Regions from separate parts of the Mesorhizobium sp. P2_E9 genome, predicted to be linked through region 3. Evidence: riboswitches for the same ligand, from Rfam matches in the RefSeq annotation. Region 3 holds a riboswitch; each other region holds the start of a gene.
What was found. A riboswitch is a leader RNA that binds a small molecule or an ion and turns the genes downstream of it on or off. The one in region 3 is predicted to bind thiamine pyrophosphate.

Region 1 (5,230 bases), on a different contig from region 3:
ACGGCATCAAGACCTTGCAGCCCGCCTCCAGCAGCCGCTCGGCGACGACAAGGTCATCGGTGGTGTAGGGGAATACTGCAAAGCCGTCTTCGCACAGGATGCGCGCGGCCTCGACAAGGCCGAACACGTCCGGTTGCAGCGTGTCCTGGTTGCCGATCACTTCGAGCTTGATCCAGCTCGTGCCGAACACTTCCCGCGCCATGTTCGCGGTGGTGACCGCTTCCTTGACGGAGTGGCAGCCGGCCGTGTTGGGCAGGATTCTCGTGCCGAGCGAGCGTATCAACGACCAGAATTTTTCGCCGGCCCTGCCGCCTGCCATCTCACGCCGCAAGGAGACCGTCACCATCGACGCGCCCGACACCTCGACCGCATCGGCAAGGATCGCGGGCGAGGGATATTGAGCCGTGCCGAGAAGCAGGCGAGACGGGAGCGTCGTCCCGAGAAGTTCGAACATGCTAGCCTCCCTGCATGGGCGAGAGGATCTCGATCCGGTCGCCGTCACTCAACTGGAACTCGGTCCGGCTGGCCTTGTGCACGAGGTTGCTGTTGACGGCCGTCGCCAGCCAATCGCCTTCATAATCAAGCGCGGCAAGCAGCGCCGCCAGCGTTGAGGCGTCTATCTCAAGCACTTCGCCGTTGACGATCAGTTTCATTGGCAAGCTCCATGGATTTGTCGTGACTGAAGAGAATTTCGGCTGCCCGGCGCGCCATGGCGGGCGCCAGAAGAAAGCCGTGGCGATAAAGCCCGTTGATCGCAACCGTAGTTCCAAGTGCTTCGACACGCGGCAGATTGTCGGGAAAGGCCGGGCGAATGCCGACGCCGGTTTCGACGATGCACGCCTCGCCGAATGCCGGATGGAGCGCGCAGGCGGCGCTCAGAAGCTCCATCATCGAACGCGCCGTAACTGGGCCCTCGGATTGGCTTTCGATCATCGTCGCGCCAACCATGAACCGGTGGCCGGTGCGCGGCACCATGTAGAGCGGGAAGCGCGGATGAAGCAGCCGGACCGGGCGCGACAGCGAGACATCAGGCGTGCGCAGGAACAGCATCTCGCCGCGAACGCCACGCAGCCTGTCATTGGCTGCCGCCATTCCCGTGCAGTCGATCTGATGATCGAAACCGAAGACCTGACTGGCGTCGGCGCCAAAGTGGAATTCGACGCCTATCGCCGTCAGCCTGTCATGAAGTGCCACCATCGCCTGGCGCGGGTCGAGATGGGCCTCATCGGGGAAGAACAGTCCACGGCGAAAGCGGCCGGCAAGGTCGGTCTCCAACTGCGCGATTTCCTCCTCATTGACCCAACGATGACCCGAGGTGCGGCTTGCAAAACGGTCAAGCTCCCCGGCGTCCCGCGGTGCCGCAACGACCAGGGTTCCGGCTCGAGTCACCTGGCCCGGGAGCACCGCCTCCCACCAACCGGCGGCGTCGCGCCCGAGATCCAGCACCGGCTGCTCGGCGCTTTCACGCTCGCACCATGGCGCCAGCATGCCGCCGGCGAACCACGACGCATTGCCGCCGAGGGCATGTCTTGTCTCGGCGACTGCGACCGTCGCGCCGCGGGCGGCGAGTTCGAAGGCCGCGGTGAGGCCGGCGACGCCGGCCCCCTTTACCAGCATCCTCATGGTCGCTCGTGCGCCTCCGGCACGAGCGGTGCGCCGGTCTCGTCAGCTGGCATGTAGAGATCGCCGCCTTCACGGTATTTCGCCGCCATCGCCGCCATCCCCTCCTTCTGTGCTTCGGCGCGAATGTCGTGGGAGATGCGCATGGAGCAGAATTTCGGTCCGCACATCGAGCAGAAATGTGCCAGCTTGTGCGCCTCCTTGGGCAAGGTCTGGTCGTGGAAGGAACGCGCGGTTTCGGGGTCGAGCGACAGGTTGAACTGGTCCTCCCAGCGGAACTCGAAGCGCGCGCGCGAAAGGGCATCATCCCTGGCTTTCGCTGCCGGATGGCCCTTCGCCAGGTCCGCGGCATGGGCGGCGATCTTGTAGGTGATCACGCCGATCTTGACGTCGTTGCGATCGGGAAGGCCGAGATGCTCCTTCGGCGTCACGTAACAGAGCATGGCCGTGCCGAACCAGCCGATCATGGCGGCACCAATGCCTGAGGTGATGTGATCGTAACCCGGCGCGATGTCGGTCGTCAGCGGTCCAAGCGTATAGAACGGCGCTTCGCCGCAGACGGCGAGCTGCTTGTCCATGTTCTCCTTGATCTTGTGCATCGGCACGTGGCCGGGCCCCTCGATCATCACCTGGCAATCTTTCGCCCAGGCGATCTGCGTCAGCTCGCCGAGCGTTTCCAGCTCGGCGAATTGCGCCGCGTCGTTGGCATCGGCGATGGAGCCGGGACGAAGGCCGTCGCCGAGGGAAAAGGACACATCATAGGCACGGCAGATGTCGCAGATTTCCGCGAAATGCTCGTAAAGGAAGCTTTCCCGGTGATGGTGCAGGCACCATTTGGCCATGATAGAGCCGCCGCGCGAGACGATGCCAGTGACCCGGTCGACGGTCAGCGGGATGTAGTGCAGCCGCACGCCCGCATGGATGGTGAAATAGTCGACGCCCTGTTCGGCCTGCTCGATCAGCGTGTCGCGGTAGACCTCCCAGGTCAGATCCTCGGCGATGCCGCCGACCTTCTCGAGCGCCTGGTAAAGCGGCACCGTGCCGATCGGCACCGGCGCATTGCGCACGATCCAGTCGCGGATGTTGTGGATGTTGCGGCCGGTCGACAGGTCCATCACCGTATCGGCGCCCCAGCGGATCGCCCACACCATCTTTTCGACCTCTTCGGCCATCGACGAGGTGACCGCGGAGTTGCCGATATTGGCATTGATCTTGACCAGAAAATTGCGGCCGATGATCATCGGCTCGCTCTCGGGATGATTGATGTTGGCGGGAATGATTGCGCGTCCGCGCGCCACCTCGTCGCGGACGAATTCCGGCGTGACGAAGTCGGGAAGCGCCGCGCCGAAGGCTTCGCCGTCGCGTTGCAGCTTGCCGCGGACGATCTCGCGGCTGAGGTTCTCACGGATGGCGACGAACTCCATTTCGGGCGTGATGATGCCAGCGCGCGCATAGGCTAGCTGCGTGACCGCCTTGCCTGCCTTGGCCCTGAGCGGCCGGTTGCGAATGGGAAATTCCGGTGTCAGGCGCTCGCCCGTGACGAATCCATTGTCTTCCGGCCGGACATGGCGGCCGTCATAGGCCTCGACATCGCCGCGCGCCGTGATCCATTCGTGGCGAAGCCGTGCGAGGCCCTTGTCGATGCTGGTTTCGACAGTCGGGTCCGTATAGGCGCCGGACGGATCATAGACGATGACGGGCGGTTCGCCCGCCGTCGGATGGACGGAGATTTCGCGCATCGGCACCCTGATCTGCGGATGGAGGACGCCGGGCTTGTGGATTTTCCGCGAGGCGGGCAGTGGTCCCGTCGACACGGCGGGGGTGAGGGCATTCATCGTGAGGCTCCTTTGCTCGTGCATTGGAGACCCAGTTCTGTGCCGGAAGGATGAAAAGACGCTTCTGTTGACCTGCCGAAACAGGATCTCGGGCGTAAACTCCCGCAAAGCGCTTGCACCGTCCCTACGCCAGTATGAACTGGATCAGGTTCAACGGGTCACTGCGCCGCGAAAGCCAGCAGTATCTCAGCCCCTTGCCGGGACTCCCCTGGTGAATGCTCCGAATTGAACGGGCCGGCGCTGCTTTGTCAAGCGCCTTCGGCCTGAGGCGGCGATCGGCGACCAATCAAACCCAGCGGAAGCGCGTGCACGTATCGAGAGCAAGTCACGCCTGGAGGAGCGGCGATGCGCCAACGATAGGCGAGCCATCATGCGGGTTCGAAACCTTTTTCAGCACGGCATTTTCGCGCTTGCCGAACCGACGTTGCTATCGCCCAATTGGGTGAGATTGCTTTAGATGTCTGTCTCGCTCGTCATCGGCAATCCTTCCGCCTGGGCTAGACGCCCCGTTTGTTACCCCACAGCAGAACATGAAGCTGCGGCAGTACACGCGCCTCGAACCACCTGTCACGGGTCACCTTTTCGACCAGCCATTCCATGCGTTTCATCACACCGGCCATGTCGATGGACGCGTCTTCATTACCGGGACGCGGCGGCGTGTGATTGCCGGGCTGCAGATAGACGAGTAATTGCGGGTAGCGCGCCGCCGCGTCTTTGGCATAAGCATAGTCATCATCGTCGAAGACGACGAGCTTGAGCGCCATCCGCGGCTTATCCTGTGCCGCCTTTACGCAGGCGTCGAACGCGGCCCAATCTGTCGTCATTTCGCTTGAGGGCGGCTTGGGGCTGAGCACCAGCACGTCGAGATCCGCGAACCATTGGTTAGGCACCGAGCCTTGGGTTTCCAATGCAAAGCGGTAGCCCTCACCATGCCCGCGCTCGATCAACTGGCCAAGCGGCTGGATGGCCGGATTGCCGCCCGACAGCGACACCATCACGGGCTGACCGCCGGAAAGCGAAATGACCTTTTGCCAGACCGCATCGGTTGACATCATCTCCCAATCATGGCGGAAGCGACTTTCCACCGCATGCAGGCTGTCGCACCAGGAACAGCGATAATCGCACCCGCCCGTTCTTACGAACACCGTCGGCAAGCCAATCAGCATGCCTTCGCCCTGAATGGTCGGACCAAAAATCTCGCTCACGCGGATTCCGGACTGCAACGCGCAGGTCATGGCCGGTATTCCGCCCAGGTTTTCGGCGTCTCGCTCACCCGCACGGCGGAGGTTTGTGGTAACCGCACCTTGCACCAGTCGTAGAAGTGCCTGGCCAGACATTCCGCTGTGACACGGTCATGCCCCAGTACGTCGTTAAGATGCCGATGGTCGAACGTCCCATCGATGTAGTGCTTGAGCGCCGCCAGGTCGTGGTAGTCGCGCACAAAGCCATGTTCGTCCAGTTCTCCACCTGAAAGCTCCACTACGACGATGTAGTTGTGGCCGTGTAGACGCGCGCACTGATGATCTGGTGGCAAGGAGGTGAGCTGATGCGAGGCCGAGAAGTGGAACTCTTTGGTAATGCGGAACATCACGCGCTCCTTGTCTGGATAGCGTGCAGCCAGAAGTCTGCATCCTCATAATCTGTCGGGTCGGTGATGCCGGCCAGATCGAATGCTTCGCGCCGTTCGACGCATGTCCCACAGCGACCGCAGTGACGTGCACCGCCCTTGTAGCAGGACCACGTCGCCTCGAACGGTGTGGCGTACTTTGGCCCCT
Region 2 (5,230 bases), on a different contig from region 3:
CTTGCCTGAAAGACCTGTGCGCGCAAGCGCCTCGGCAACCGCCGCGCGGTCGGCTTCGGTCAGCCGCAGCGATGGCAAGCGGCCGAGCCCGACATTCTGCTCGACGGAAAGATGGGCGAAAAGGTTGTTTTCCTGGAACACCATCGACACCGGCCGCGTGGCCGGCGGCGCAGTGCCGACATCGGCCCCGCCGATTAGCACGCGGCCGGACACCGGTGTCTCGAAGCCGGCGACCAGATTGAGCAGCGTCGACTTCCCCGACCCGCTCGGCCCCATGATGGCGGTGATTTCCGCCGCGGCAAACGCGACATCGAAGGTGAGCGATGCCTCGCCATAGCTGAACGAGACCTTGTCCAGCCGCACCGGAACGCCCTTCCTGCCCGTCGCCCTGTCAGACATTGCGGGCCATTCCTCTTCCAAGCCGATCCGCTGCCAGCACCAAGGCGAGGCAGACCAGGCCAAGCAACAGCGCCAGGCCAGCGGCGTCCTCGGTGCGATAGCTGCCCATGCGCGCCAAGAGAAGGTAGGGCAAGGTCTGGACGGAATCACTGCCGAACAGCGCGATGACGCCGAGATCGCCAAGCGACAGCGCCATGGCGAAGGCGAAAGCGGTGGCGAGCGGGCGTCGCAGCGACGGCCAGTCGACCAGAAGCAGCCTCGCCCATCCGGAAATCCCGAGCTGCGCGCAGAGCCGTTCGTGGCGTTCGCTCGCCGCATCATAGGCGGGGCGGACGGCGCGCAGCGCGAACGGCATCGCCATGACCGCATTGACGGTGACGACCATGACCGGGGCGACGGCGAAGACGTCGACGCCATGGCGCAACAGGAGGAACCAGCCGGCGCCGATGACGATCGGCGGCACGACCAGGACAAAGCCGGCGCCGGTATCGGTGACATGTTCAAGCAGTGTCCTCGGGCCGGCGCGGCGGCCCAGCGCCAACGCCCGGCGGGCCATGGTCAGCGCCAGTGACAGCATCACCGAAAGCAACGCAGACAGGAAGGCCAGCACGACGCTGGTCAGCGTCGCCTGCCGGACAGTCGCTTCGCCGGCGAGCCGGCCGAGATCGGCACCCAACCCGGCGATCACGGTCGCTGCCATCGGTCCGACAACGAACAGCAACGCCAGCACGATGAGCGCGGCGTTCAGCGACGCTTCGGTCCCGTTGACGGAGAGATAGCGGCGCGGCGCCACCGGCAGGTTGGTATCGCCGACTGCATTGGCGCCGAGCCGCGTCAGCGCCAGCACCACGATGAAGGTCAAGGCGATCTGCAGCAATGTCAGCGTCACCGCCCGCGCCGGATCGAAATCGAAGCGCAGCGCCTGATAGATGCCGACCTCCAACGTCGTCGCGGCCGGTCCGCCGCCAAGCGTCAAGACGATGGTGAAGGAGGTGATGCAGAGCATGAAGACCAGCCCGGCGACCCCGGGCAAGGCGGCACGCAGCGTCGGCCATTCGATCAGCCGGAACGCCGGCCGCGCGCCCATGCCGAGCTGGCTCGCCAGCCGCCATTGGTCGGCGGGAATGGTCTGCAGTGCCTCGAGGAACAGCCGCGTGGCGAGCGGCAGGTTGAAGAAGATGTGGGCGACGAGAATGCCGGACAGGCCGTAAATGCCTGGCCAGCCCTGGCCGCCAACGGCACTGAACAGGCCGGCGAAATAGCCGGCGCGGCCGTAAAGCGCCAGGATGCCGAGCGCCGCGACGATCGCCGGCAGCGCCAGCGGCACAGCGAAGAGCTGCAGGATGAAGGCGCGGCCAAAGAAGCGCGGATGCCGCGACAGGGCACGCGCCACGAACAGGGCCGGGCCGACCGAAAGCAGCGTCGAAAGGATTGCCTGCCAGAGCGTAAAGCGCACGACGCGCAGCAGATAGGGGTCGAAGGCCGCCCAGGCGCCCGAGAGGTCATGAGCGCCTTCGACAAGCAGTCCGGCAAACGCGCCGCCGATCAGCAATGTGATCGCGGCGAGCGCGATGATGCCGGCGCCGACACGATGATCCGTGGGATGCGCCGGCGCCATCGCGTTGCCTATTTGCTCATCACCGCCAGCCATTCGTCGACCCAGGTCTTGCGATTGGCGGCGACCTCCTCGGGGCTGAACAGCAGCGTCTTGGTCGGCTTGACCAGTTTGTCGAAGGCCGGGTTGAGCGGCTTGTCGGTCTTGCCCGCCGGGAACATCCAGTTGGTCTCGGGGATGGCGTCCTGGAATTTCGGTCCCGTCATGAAGGCGATGAATTTTTCCGCCAGCGGGTTCTTGGCCCCCATGGTGGTGATGCCAGCGACCTCGATCTGCAGGTACTCACCTTCTTCGAGGGACGCCGCCTGGTAGCGCTCGGTATTCTCCGCGACCATGTGATAGGCCGGCGACGTGGTGTAGGACAGCACCATCGGCGCCTCGCCCTTGGTGAACAGGCCATAGGCCTCGCTCCAGCCCGGCGTCACGGTGAGCACCTTTGTCTTGAGCTTGGCCCAGGCTTCCGGCGCCTTGTCGCCATAGACCGACTTCACCCACAACAGCAGGCCGAGGCCGGGCGTCGAGGTGCGCGGATCCTGGATGACGATCTTGTCGTCGGCACTGCCTTCGACCAGATCCTTCAGGCTCTTGGGCGGCGTCTTCAGCTTCTGCGTATCATAGACGACGGCGAAATAGCCGTAGTCGAAGGGAACAAAAGTGTCGTCGCTCCAGCCGCCCGGTACGTTGATATCGCTTACCGCGCCATGCGGGGCAAACAACCCGCTAGCCTTGGCATCGGCGGTAAGATTGGTGTCGAGGCCGAGCACGATATCGGCTTTGGTCGACGCGCCTTCGAGCTTGACGCGGTTGAGCAGGGCGACACCGTCGGCGACCGAGACGAACTCGACATCGCAGCCGCATTCGGCCTCGAATTCCTTCTTCACCACCGGGCCTGGACCCCAGTCGGCGGTGAAGCTCTCATAGGTGTAGACGGTGAGCTTGTCCTTGGCCAAGGCCGGCCCGGACAGCGCCACAACCATGGCTGAGACAGCTGAGACAAGAGAGTATAAAAGCGTGCGCATCGGCGCCTCCTTCGTTCGAATTGAAAGGAATTGAGGCGTCGGACTGTCCGAAACGTCTAATCCCTCCGCCGGTACAAACCGGATCAGGTTCAGCGGGTTGGCGAGATTGCCTCTCAGCCGGTCCGCGAAGATCGCAGCCGGCACCCCGTTAGAGCGTCTCGACACATAGGCCCGGCCGAGGAACCGCGCAAGTGGCAGTTTGCCGGCCTTCCGTTTCCGCTGCCGGGCTGGTACAGGCCACCAGATATGAGCACATTCACCATCCTGCTTGGCGGCGATCTCATCCGCACGCCCCGGCTCGACCACCAGGTCGAAGGCTCGCGCGTCATCGCCGCCGACGCCGGCATCGGCCATGCGCGGCTGCTCGGCCTTGTGCCTGAGCTGTGGGTGGGCGATTTCGATTCCGTGCCGGCCAATCTGCCTGCCGACCTGGCCGCGGTGCCCCGCCAGACCTTTCCGGCGGGAAAAGACAAGACCGACGGCGAATTGGCGATCGCGGCGGCACTGGAGCGCGGCGCGACCAGCCTGGTGCTGGCAGGCGCTTTTGGCGGCAAGCGCGCCGACCACGCCTTCCTGCATCTGGCGCTCGCCCTGCGGCTGGCCGAGGCCGGGACTAAGGTGCTGCTGACCAGCGGCGCCCAGGAAGGTGTGCCCTTGCTGTTGGGAAAGGCCGGCTTCGACTATGCCGACGGCACGCTGTTTTCGATCCTCGGCTTTTCCGAGCTCGCCGGCCTGACCGTCACCGGCGCGAAATGGCCGCTGAACCAGGTCGATGTCGCCTTCGGCTCGTCGCTGACCATCTCCAACGAGGTCAAGTTCGACAAGACCGGGGGCCGCCTCGACATCGTGCTCGGCCACGGCCGCGCGCTGCTGCTCGCGCATCCGTATCCACTACCTGAAAGCTGACATGGCCCCGCCCCTTCTCAATCTCGACGGGATAAAACTGACCTTCGGCGGCACACCGCTGCTTGACGGCGCCGCCTTGACGGCTTCGGCCGGCGACAAGATCGCGCTGGTCGGCCGCAACGGCTCCGGCAAGTCGACGCTGCTCAAGATCGCCGCCGGCCTGATCGAGCCGCAGGACGGCGAGGTGTTCCGCCAGCCTTCGGCGACTATCCGCTATCTGCCGCAGATGCCCGACATGGAGGGTTTTGCCACCGTGCGCGCCTATGTCGAGGCGGGGCTGGGACCCGCCGACGATCCCTACCGCGCCAGCTATCTGATGGAGCATCTCGGCTTGTCGGGCGAGGAGCGGCCGGGCGATCTATCGGGCGGTGAGGCCAGGCGTGCCGCGCTGGCCCGTGTCATGGCACCGGAGCCGGACATTCTGCTGCTTGATGAGCCGACTAATCATCTCGATCTGTCGGTTATCGAATGGCTGGAAGAGGAACTCATCCGCACCTCCTCGGCGCTCATCGTCATCTCGCACGACCGCCGCTTTCTCGAGCGCGTATCGCGTGCCACCGTCTGGCTCGACCGCGGCCAGACCCGCAGGCTGGACAAGGGTTTTGGCCATTTCGAGGAATGGCGCGATCTGGTGCTGGAAGAAGAAGAGCGCGAGCAACACAAGCTCGGCCGCCAGATCGTGCGCGAGGAGCACTGGCTGCGCTACGGCGTGACCGCGCGACGCAAGCGCAATATGCGCCGCCTCGGCGAGTTGCAGACCATGCGCCAGCGCTTTCGCGGCCATCGCGGCGCCGAAGGCAACGCGACCATGGTGGCGAGCGACGCCGCCGAATCCGGCAAGCTGGTGATCGAGGCGAAGAATATCGAAAAGAGCTTCGGCGATCTCACCGTGGTCAAGGGCTTCTCGACCCGCATCCAGCGCGGCGACCGCGTCGGTCTCGTCGGACCGAACGGCGCCGGCAAGACCACGCTGTTGAAGATGCTGACCGGCGAGATGAAGCCGGACGCCGGCTCGGTGCGGCTCGGCACCAATCTGGAGATCGCCACGCTCGATCAGAAGCGCGAGGCGGTCGACCCGCAGGAGACCCTGGCGCAGTATCTGACCGACGGGCGTGGCGAGAACCTCGTCATCAATGGCGAGCAGCGCCATGTCGTCTCCTACATGAAGGACTTTCTGTTCAAGGCGGAGCAGGCGCGCACGCCGGTGCGCGAGCTGTCCGGCGGCGAGCGGGCGCGACTGATCCTGGCGCGGGTGCTGGCGCGGCCGGCGAACCTTCTGGTGCTCGATGAG
Region 3 (5,230 bases):
AACGGAGTAGGCCGGGCGCTACCGGTGATGCGTATCCAGCCTCACCCCAAGTCCAGGTTTGCGAAATACTTCGCGAAATCAGGGCGTTGCGCCAGGACCTTACCATCGGCATCGCGCAAAATGCCGGCGGTGAAGAGATAGTCGCCGATCGCATCCATCTTGGCCGGATCCATCGTGCCGATGGCGCCGTTTTCTGCGCGCAGATAGTGTCCGTCGATCAGCGCCTTCAGCGACGCCTCGATCAATGCCGGGTTGGTAAGGGCATCCTTGTTGGCGGCAATCAGCAGCGTGGCGGCTTCCTTCGGATGATCGACGGTGAACTGATAGCCGCGCCGCGTTGCCTGGATAAAGGCCGCCGCCAATGCCGGGTTTGCCTTGAGATAGGCTTCGCTCGACGAGATCAGCGTCGTGTGCTCGTCGGGCACGCCATAATCGGCGTAGACGAAGCTGCGCTGCTTGATGCCTTTGAGTTCGGCTTCGACGCCCTCCCAGGTCGAGACTTCGAGCGTGAAGTCGACGGAGCCATTGGCCAGCGCTTCATAGGCGGAGGTGCCGAGCGTCACCGTTTCGAAATTGCCCTTGCCGCCGTCATGGCGGATGATGGTCGAGATCAGCGCGTTTTCCCAAGCGCTGCCGAAACCGCCATAGGTCAGGCCGTCAAGATCCTTCGGGCTCTTGATCTCGTTGCGCGCCGCATTGAACACCACTCGGCCGGTCTCTGACTGCACCACGGCATAGACGGCCTTCAAGTCGGCACCGGCGGTCTTCTGAGTGAACAGGCTGATGGTGCCGTTGATGCCGAAATCAGCGACGCGGTTGGCGACCAGCGTGCCGGCGCCGGTGTCGCTGTAGGGCAGAATGTCGACTTCGAGGCCGGCCTCGCGATAAAACCCCTTGTCGCGGGCGACGAACAGCCCGATGTGGTTGGTGTTGACCGTCCAGTCCAGCGCGACGGTGACTTTTTGCGTCGCGGCGAAGGAGCGGTTCGATCCGGCGATCAGCGGAAATCCGCTGGCAAGAGTGAGCAGCAAAGCCTGCCGGCGCGTCAAGTCAGTCATGGTCATGTCCTTTGGATGGTTGCGGGTTGAGCAAAATGTCGAGGATCTCGGCTTCGAGTGCGCTGGCCTGTTGCGCGGCGGCGCCGGTCGGATCGCGCGGGCGCGGCAACGGCACTCTGATGTCACGCACCACACGGGCCGGGCGCGCCGACAGCACATAGATGCGGTCGGACAGGAATACGGCCTCGCGCACATCGTGGGTTATCAGCAGCGCCGTCCAGCGGTGATGCCGCCACATCTGCTCGAGCCAGCGCTGCATGGCCGCGCGGGTCAGTGCGTCGAGCGCGCCGAATGGCTCGTCGAGCAAAAGCATGTCGCGCTCCTGCACCACCGTGCGCAAAAGCGCCGCGCGCTGGCGCATGCCGCCCGACAGCTGGGCCGGAAAATGCCGCTCGAAGCCGGCAAGCCCGAACTCGGCAAACAGCGGCGCGACGCGCGCCCGCGCCGCCTTGCGCCTGACGCCTTGCACCTCGAGCCCGAGCGTTGCGTTGTCGAGGATGCGCCGCCACGGCATCAGTGCGTCGCGCTGCGGCATGAATGCAAAATGCCTGCCATGGTTGTCGAGTGGCGTGCCGTCGAAGAACATCTCGCCCTCGCCATGCTCCGCCCCCGTCAGAAGCTGGAACAGCGTCGACTTGCCGGCGCCCGAAGGCCCAAGGATCGAGACGAATTCGCCGGCACCGACGCTGAGCGAAATGTCGGCGAGCACATCGAGCCCGCCAAACGCCTTGCGCACATGCCGCAATTCGAGCCGGCTCATCGCCACGGCCCCTTCCCGGCCGGCTGTCGGCCGGCCCGCTCCCAAGGCATGGCGAGGCGCTGCAAGAGCACCGTCAGGCCGAACAGGACGAGGGTGAGTGCGGCACTGACACCGACGGCGGCCAGCACCAGATCGGGGCGGAAATTGTTCTTGGCGTTGAGCATGTAGATGCCCAACCCTTTGGCCGCGCCGGCATATTCGGCGAAGATGGCGCCGACCACGGCATAGGTGATGGAGATCCTCAAGCCCGCGAAGAAATAGGGCAGCGCCGAAGGCAGCCGGGCCAGCACGAAGACGCGCCAGCGCCTTGCCCCCATGGCGCGCAGCATCTGGCCGATCTCGACCTCGGTCGCCTCGTAGCCCTGCACCAGAGCCACAAGCATCGGGAAGAAGGTGACCAGCGCCACCAGCATGATCTTGGGGGTGAGTCCGAAGCCGAACCACAGCACCACCAGCGGCGCGATCGCCACCAGCGGCAAGGTCTGGCTGACGATGAAGACGGGAAACAGCGCGCGCCGCAGCGGCTGGAAGAAGTCGACCAGCGTCGACAGCAGGAAGGCGGCACCGAGCGAGCAGGCAAAGCCGATCAGCGTGGCGCGGATGGTGGGAATGGCGTTGTCGATCAGCGCGTCGCGATTGAGCACCGCCTGCTCGAAGACGCGTGAGGGTGCTGGCAGAATTGTCGGCTTGATGCCGGAATAGGTGGCGTAGAGTTCCCACGCCACAAGGAGCAACCCGACCGAGATGACGGCGGGTATTGCCTTGGCAAGGGAACCCGCGAGCGGGCGCGACACGACTGATGATGGGACCACGGGCATAACCTTTGACGAGGTCGCGCGGAAGCGCGGCCGGCTTAGACAGCCGACGGGCTGTTGGCCGAAACCGTGACGTCGAGGGTTACATGGCCGGCACCCGGCCCGAAGCGGCAGAAGGCCTCGTTCAGCGCCGAAAAGATCGCGCCCGTATCGCCGCGCAGTTTGGTGCAGAAGTTCTTGGAGCGATCGTAGACGCCGGACTGTTTCAGGAAATCGATGCAGCCGTAGATCTCGTCCATGTGGTCACCGGTGCCCATCACGTAGAGCGAGAATTGCGCCGCCGCCGGCTGGCCGGTGGCAGCAGCGTTGCGCACGGCGGTGATGGCCGCTTCCTTGCGTGGGCCGAGCGGCCCGACCGGTCCGCCAAACGCGTCGGAGCGGCAGATCGGATCGTCCGGCTCGCCCGGGCAGCCGCGCGAAATGGCCGCCGACAGCACGCAATGCCTGCCGCTGCGCGCCGCCGCCACGAACAGGTCGCGCAAAGCAGGGAACAGCACCTCCGGCGGCCCGACCAGCAAGGTCGAGATGTCGTCGGTCTCGATCCTGAGCCTGTCCCGGTAGGGATCGAGCGCGCCGAGCGCGCCAAGGATGACGCCGACGAAATCGTCGGCCATGGGGTATAGGGAAATCTGTGCGCCTGAAAACATCGCCCGCCTCGCTCCGCTGGTATTACCCAGATCAGCTTCTAGGGTCTGTGGGCTTGCCGCCCCCGTCTCAGCCCCGACCGTACGGAGCACCCCTGTGGATGGGCGCGTTAAAGCACCATTCGAACGGAAGGGGAAGCCGTTTTTTCAGCGCACCGCGCCAAAAACGTTGCACCAGGTCCGGGCAGCGGCAGGTCGGTCACCGGAGACCCGAGCACGCGGCTTCGCCCAACACCGTCGATCCGGCAACAACCAGCAGCGCCACCTCCACGTTAGGCGACATGACTCCAACGCAAGCAAGTCATAAACAAAGAAGGCCGCCGGGCATCCGCCTGGCGGCCTTCTTTGTTTCGACATCGCTTCCCGGCGATGCTTTTCGCCAAACCGTCAGGACGCGGCCTTTTCTCGAACCGGCAGCTTCCAGCCCGGCCTGACGAAGTGGCAGGTGTAGCCGTTGGGATATTTCTCCAGATAGTCCTGGTGCTCGGGCTCGGCCTCCCAGAAGGCACCAACTGGCGCGACCTCGGTGACGACCTTGGCGGGCCACAGGCCGGAGGCATCGACATCGGCGATGGTGTCTTCAGCAACGTGCTTTTGCTCGTCGCTGGTATAGTAGATCGCCGAACGGTAGCTCATCCCGACGTCGTTGCCCTGGCGGTTGCGCGTCGTCGGATCGTGGATCTGGAAAAAGCGCTCCAGCAGCGTGCGATAGCTGATCACCGCCGGATCGAATTTGATCTCGATGGCTTCGGCATGGGTGCCGTGGTTGCGGTAGGTGGCGTTGGATACATCGCCACCGCTATAGCCGACACGGGTGGAGATGACGCCGGGATAGCGCCGTATCAGATCCTGCATGCCCCAGAAACAGCCACCGGCCAGCACTGCGCGTTCGATCGAAGTCGCCATGTCACGTCTCCTCAAAAGGCAATTCCAGCTGTGTAGCGGTTTCCCGTCCGGAATTGCGCAGACAAAATTGGATTTCCCAATAAATGGGCATTGTCGTCTGCTTCGTCCAGTCGCGTGGAACGAACGCGGCCGTGCGCGAACGATATCACGACCCGGTCAGGGGATCGAACCGCTTCAGCCGCGCGGATGCCGGGTACGGCTGTCGGCGTCGACCGGTAGATACCGCGTGCCGGGAGGAATGGCGGCAAAGCTGATGGGCACAGGCGGCGCCTTGCGCGACCAATTGAAAAGAACGGTCTTGACCGGGAGGTTGCCCAGCCACGCCCGCAGTTGCGGCGGCACGCCATGACCCGGCCAAACCATCAGCATGCCATGGTCGCGCAACCGCTGACTGGTGATCCAGGGCGCGAACCGCATATCGAGATCGGTGAAGATCGACGGCTTGTCATAGGCATTGAGGCCCGCCAGCATGGCCAACTGGGTGTTGCCGCCGACAATGTCGAGCCGGCCGGGCGCTGCTGCGTGCCAGACCGCCTCGGCCTCGTCAGAGATCGGCTGCGCCGGCCAGCAGACGGCGTCCATGCGCCCCCGCACATTGCAGTCCGTCCAGCGGATGGCCGCATAGGCGCCTGACATGGTTACGATGCATAGGAACGCGCAGATCGCCAGCCTTCGCATCTCGATGACGCCGAGCCGGTGGCCGAGGAAGGCGAGCACCGTGACGCCGACAAGATTGTACATCGGCGCGCCCCAGGCTTCGCCGGTTCCGGTGAACAGCGAGGCCACCATGATCAGCGCCGCCGGCCCGAGCCCCATCCACACGAGATAGACCAGAATGCCGCGCTCGACGGGCGCTTCCGAGGCGGGTGAGCGTCGCAACAGCCCTGATATCGCCAGCACCAGAAGAAAGCCGGAGAGCCCGGCCAGTTGGACACCGATGTAATAAAGGCGCGCCCGGTGTTCGGTCACCCATTCGTCGCGGCCGGCGAAATAGGTCAGCGGCAGGAAATCGATGCGGTAGAGCGCAATGGCCAGCGGCGTGGCAAT

Region 1: linked by a shared signal. The riboswitch ahead of thiC (phosphomethylpyrimidine synthase ThiC) and the one ahead of AC1D05_RS20610 (YkoF family thiamine/hydroxymethylpyrimidine-binding protein) in region 3 are both predicted to bind thiamine pyrophosphate.
Region 2: linked by a shared signal. The riboswitch ahead of thiB (thiamine ABC transporter substrate binding subunit) and the one ahead of AC1D05_RS20610 (YkoF family thiamine/hydroxymethylpyrimidine-binding protein) in region 3 are both predicted to bind thiamine pyrophosphate.

The regions. Positions count from the first base shown of each region.
Region 1 is NZ_JBFUET010000014.1:79,390-84,619, reverse strand. Features, by position in the region: gene AC1D05_RS24365 (thiazole synthase) at 1-454, opposite strand, end outside; gene thiS (sulfur carrier protein ThiS) at 456-653, opposite strand; gene thiO (glycine oxidase ThiO) at 622-1,623, opposite strand; gene thiC (phosphomethylpyrimidine synthase ThiC) at 1,620-3,455, opposite strand; TPP riboswitch at 3,559-3,675, opposite strand; gene queE (7-carboxy-7-deazaguanine synthase QueE) at 3,953-4,690, opposite strand; gene queD (6-carboxytetrahydropterin synthase QueD) at 4,687-5,043, opposite strand; gene queC (7-cyano-7-deazaguanine synthase QueC) at 5,043-5,230, opposite strand, start outside.
Region 2 is NZ_JBFUET010000016.1:111,492-116,721, reverse strand. Features, by position in the region: gene thiQ (thiamine ABC transporter ATP-binding protein) at 1-399, opposite strand, end outside; gene thiP (thiamine/thiamine pyrophosphate ABC transporter permease) at 392-2,017, opposite strand; gene thiB (thiamine ABC transporter substrate binding subunit) at 2,026-3,033, opposite strand; TPP riboswitch at 3,077-3,191, opposite strand; gene AC1D05_RS26455 (thiamine diphosphokinase) at 3,280-3,939, shown strand; gene AC1D05_RS26450 (ABC-F family ATP-binding cassette domain-containing protein) at 3,941-5,230, shown strand, end outside.
Region 3 is NZ_JBFUET010000011.1:53,483-58,712, forward strand. Features, by position in the region: gene AC1D05_RS20595 (ABC transporter substrate-binding protein) at 42-1,058, opposite strand; gene AC1D05_RS20600 (ABC transporter ATP-binding protein) at 1,051-1,818, opposite strand; gene AC1D05_RS20605 (ABC transporter permease) at 1,815-2,636, opposite strand; gene AC1D05_RS20610 (YkoF family thiamine/hydroxymethylpyrimidine-binding protein) at 2,672-3,280, opposite strand; TPP riboswitch at 3,271-3,384, opposite strand; gene msrA (peptide-methionine (S)-S-oxide reductase MsrA) at 3,665-4,183, opposite strand; gene AC1D05_RS20620 (glycosyltransferase family 39 protein) at 4,358-5,230, opposite strand, start outside.